Regions from separate parts of the Vibrio echinoideorum genome, predicted to be linked through region 2. Evidence: riboswitches for the same ligand, from Rfam matches in the RefSeq annotation. Region 2 holds a riboswitch; the other holds the start of a gene.
The links. Region 2 has a riboswitch for lysine ahead of OCV36_RS10370 (Na+/H+ antiporter NhaC family protein). Riboswitches for the same ligand answer to the same signal wherever they lie in the genome.
Positions count from the first base shown of each region.

Region 1: another riboswitch for lysine. It lies ahead of lysC (lysine-sensitive aspartokinase 3); the one in region 2 lies ahead of OCV36_RS10370 (Na+/H+ antiporter NhaC family protein).

Region 1 is NZ_AP025483.1:3,183,171-3,185,579, reverse strand. It holds gene lysC (lysine-sensitive aspartokinase 3) at 20-1,387, opposite strand; lysine riboswitch at 1,498-1,675, opposite strand; gene OCV36_RS14275 (pyridoxal-phosphate-dependent aminotransferase family protein) at 1,852-2,409, shown strand, end outside.
Region 2 is NZ_AP025483.1:2,297,416-2,299,824, forward strand. It holds gene OCV36_RS10370 (Na+/H+ antiporter NhaC family protein) at 1-1,131, opposite strand, end outside; lysine riboswitch at 1,244-1,421, opposite strand; gene OCV36_RS10375 (H-NS family histone-like protein) at 1,785-2,195, shown strand; gene OCV36_RS10380 (inosine/guanosine kinase) at 2,409-2,409, opposite strand, start outside.

The DNA of each region.
Region 1 (2,409 bases), 890 kb from region 2:
TCGATGATAAACGGACTTTCTACTCAAACAGCTCTTGATGCAGCTTTTGAATCGCTAATTTGGAGACTGATTCATCAAGCAAGAAGCACAGGTTGTGTGGGCTCGCTCCGTAACAAATCATACGTAAGTTGAAGTCTTCAAGCGTGCCGAATACTTGCTTCGCATAGCCTTTGCTTTCACTCATGTTGTTGCCAATAAGAGCAACAAGGCATAGGTCGTGTTCAATATCCACAGAACACAGCTCTTCAAGCTCAATTCGAGCGGCTTCTGGTAACTGAGGAGCACCACCTGATGTATCTGTTTGATCGAGAGTGAGTGAGACACTGATCTCTGAGGTAGTGATAAGATCGACAGAGATCTTATGCTTAGCCAGGATCTCGAACACTTTTGCGAGGAAGCCATAAGCATGGAACATGTTAGCGCTGCGTAGCGTAACCATGGTTTGATTGCAGCGTAGGGCAAGCGCTCTGAACAGAGGGGAGCTTTCAACTTGTTGACGAATCCATGTGCCACCGAGCTCTGGTGCTTTTGATGAGCCGACAAATACCGGAATTTGGTGGCGTAGTGCCGGGACTAGAGTCGATGGGTGCAAGATCTTCGCGCCAAAGTTTGCCATTTCTGATGCTTCGCTGAAGCTAATCTCTGGGATAGGGGATGCTTTCGATGCGATCCGTGGATCCGTGGTGTAGATGCCCGGAACATCGGTCCAGATCTCTAAACCAATCGCTTGTACAGATTCTGCAATCAGTGCGGCAGAATAATCACTACCACCACGACCCAAAGTTGTGGTGTTACCTTCGCTATCGGCGCCGATAAAGCCTTGGGTAACGACAACTTGCTGTTGGCATAGTGGAATCAATTTCTCTTGTGCTAAGGCTGCAATATCTTTTAACTGTGGTTCTGCTTTGCCGAAGTCATCATTGGTGCGCATCACTTCTCTGATATCAAAACGGACAGCGGGTGTTCCACGTTCACGAATGATTTGAGCGAGGATATGTGTCGACATCAGTTCGCCACATGCCACTAGGTGATCGGTGAGTTTGGTACTGGCTTGGAATGATGCCGCTTCTGCAGCGCTCGCAATGTCATCGAGAATACAGTGCACATCTTTTTCAATGCTAATTGGGTCAGCTAGCTGATCAAGAATCGCGTTATGAATGTCAGTCAATTGCGTCAATAATTCCTGACGACGAGTTTTGTCTTGCACACCATTGGCGAGCTCAACAAGCAAGTTGGTGACGCCTGAGCAGGCACTGCTTACCACCAGTTTCGTATTTGAGTTGTTTTCAATAATGGCAGCACAACGGCTCATTGCTTCAAAGTTGGCAACACTTGTTCCGCCAAACTTAGCGACATTAAAAGAACCAGCTACATTAGATGCACTCACGATATATCTCCCACGACTTCCTAAAATAAAATTACGATTGGGTAATCCAACGTCCGATGTTTTTTCGAAGAGAGTATTTAGAGCAAAAAGAGAGGAATTATTAGAATAGTAACCTCAGAAGCTCTTCACCATATAGAAATGGTGACAGTTGAAGGGATTCAGCCCGCTCAACCGATAATAAAGGTCCTACATCCTTTTATTATCTCGGCACTGCTCCCCATAAATGTTTTGTATTGGAAATGCGGTTCCACAAAACATCTGCCTGGGCAGTGCTCCTCTTCTGCTAGATAGCCGTTTCATTGAACGTTTTTGTGGTAACAATGTCAATCCGTAACTGGAGATATTTAAAAAATAATTTTAACAATTATGTGACACTGGTGTGACCTCAATACTTTTAGCTAATTGCTGAGGTGATCGATTTGCTTTAGGGTGGAATGTTCACACCATTAACGTAAGGGATGTACATGTCTAATTTAACACTCACTACTGCTATCGAGAGCTTTTATCCGCCACACCGAACGTTAATGGGGCCGGGGCCTTCAGACATTTCTCCTCAAGTTTTACAGGCCTTAAGCCGTCCAACCATTGGTCACCTCGACCCGTTATTTATCGCGATGATGGATGAGCTGAAACAACTTCTTAAGTACGCATTCCAAACAGAGAATGAATTTACGATTGCTGTTTCTGCTCCAGGCAGTGCGGGTATGGAAACGTGTTTTGTTAACTTGATTGAGCCTGGCGAGAAGGTGATTGTTTGTCGCAACGGTGTTTTCGGTGAACGTATGCGAGAGAATGTTGTGCGTTGTGGTGGCGAAGCGATCCTTGTTGATGACGAGTGGGGCAAGCCAGTTTCCGTTGAAAAGGTCGAAAAAGCATTGGCAGAAAACCCTGATGCTGTAGCTGTCGCATTTGTGCATGCAGAAACGTCGACTGGAGCGTTATCGGATGCTAAAGCTATTTCCGCAGTAGCTCGTCAGTTTGATGCATTGTCGATTGTTGATGCGGTGACATCATTAGGTGGT
Region 2 (2,409 bases):
AGAACCGGTTTTCATGTCGCCGATTACAGAGCCGATCGTCCATGCAAATACAAGAATCAGGATAGCGCCAAACATAGAGCTTGCACCGATCCACATCGTTCTTGCGATATCAGCCATAGGCAGCTTCTGTTTGAATACTGTCGCTAATGCAACTAGTAAACCGATAACACCACCGTAAACAAGAGATTTACCTACATCTGTATTTTCAAATGCACCAAGAAGGTTAAAAGCTTGACCATCAGCTGTGAGCGCTTGACCACCGGTGTAAAGCATTGCAGCAATGGTTGCTACGATTAACGATACAATTGGCATCACAAGATCAGAAACTGAACCGTTTTCGCTCTCTTTAATGTCTAGCTCTTCGTTCAGATCGTGAGCTTGCTTTTGATCATTATCTCCGTCAAAGCCACGGCCTTGAGACGCTTCGATCTCATGCTCACGCATCTTACCAACGTCTAGACCAAACCATGCAACGGCAAATACCATTAACAGAGCAAAAACAGCGTAGAAGTTCATTGGGATAAGGCGAACGTAAGCACCCAGCGCAGAATACTCTGTAACGCCGTGAGTAACTAAGATGCCGCCTATGATAGTAATGATGTAAGCACCCCAGCTAGATGCAGGCATGATCACACACATAGGAGCAGCAGTAGAATCTAGGATATAAGCAAGCTTAGCGCGAGATACGTAGAAACGGTCTGTTACAGGGCGAGAGATAGCACCTACCGCTAAACTGTTGAAGTAATCATCAACAAAGATGAATACGCCTAAGAAGGCAGCAAGTAGTTTTGAACCACGTTTGCTCTTAACACGAGACTGAGCCCACTCAGCGAATGCGCGAGTACCGCCAGATAGTGTTAATAATGCCGTTGTCATTCCAAGGATAATTAGGAAAGCAACGATGCTCATGTTCCAAGTGTTAATACCACCATCTTCGATGAAAACACCAGATGCTTTGGTAAACACGTAGCTAGTTGCGTTCCCGACTGAGTAATCAGCAAGTAGAATCGCACCCATGATGATACCGACACCCAAAGAAACCAATACACGGCGGGTAACAATAGCAAGACTTAAGGCCACAAGGGGCGGAAGTAAAGATAAAGGCGATGTTGCAAAATCTATTAAATTCATGATCTTCAAAAACCAGTTTTTTATTTGGCTAGAGATCTACTGCAGACAAACTTGATACGAATTACCAAGCCCATGTTGAACTAAGCGAAAGGGAAGTGAACACTTCACCCAACCCTACAGTAGCGCTCCATAGTTTAAAATTAAGACTATGGCAGTGTTGTACCTATTGAGTACAACCCCAGCAAATTGCTTAGATATACAATTTACTTCGGCAATTACACCTTTCATTCCCGTTCATTGGCATCACCCCAACGAAAACTACTCTTTATAATTGCACCTCTACGTGCGATAACATTATTAACCGTTGAAACCAAAGTTTAACAACAAATCAACCAAAGCCTCGCATCAGGTAGCCGCAATTGTACCCATCAAGAGCAACAATGCAACATATCATTCCGACAAAAATAGTTTTTTGTTAATGAAGTAATCAATAGAAGAATAGCCAATAAAAGGCAATTACTCCACCAGTCACATATCAGTTTTTTAGATAATCTTAATAATTATTATAAATTCACTGAAATTTGCCTTTTGATTTTCAACTATTCATCTCACTTCTTTATTTAAGTATCTAATAGAAGAAATACTATTTGTTTTATTCCTAGGCTCTGTTTATTATTAGGAGGATTATTTAGTTTACCTTGATGGGAAATATCATGTCTGAATTAACAAAAACTTTATTAAATATCCGTAGCCTTCGTGCATTCTCACGTGAATTAACTCTTGAGCAACTTGAAGAAGCGCTAGACAAGCTGACTATTGTTGTACAAGAGCGTCAAGAGTCTGAAGCTGAAGAACGTGCTGCTAAAGCAGAGCAAGAAGCTAAGCTATCTGCTATCGCTGAACAAATTGCAAAAGACGGAATTGATGTTGCAGATCTTATTGCTGCACTTTCTGGTGAAGCAAAATCTAAAACAACAAAAGCTAAACGCGCTCCTCGCCCAGCTAAATACAAATATGTAGATGCAAACGGCGACGAGAAAACTTGGACAGGTCAAGGTCGTACGCCTTCAGCTATCCAAGAACAACTAGATGCTGGTAAATCTCTAGAAGAGTTTGCTCTTTAAGGCATCAAGTTTGCTAAGTGAATAATCAATAACACACTAAGCAATAGAATTAATATTTAAGTCGACCAAAGTATTATTTACGGCTTCAATATATTCAGAAACAAAAAAGGCTCCTTTCGGAGCCTTTTTTATATTTTGTTATTCGTTACTGGCTTTGATAAACACAGCAGCGTACTTAATAAACAGAGAAGTTCATTTGATAAGTACGACGTCT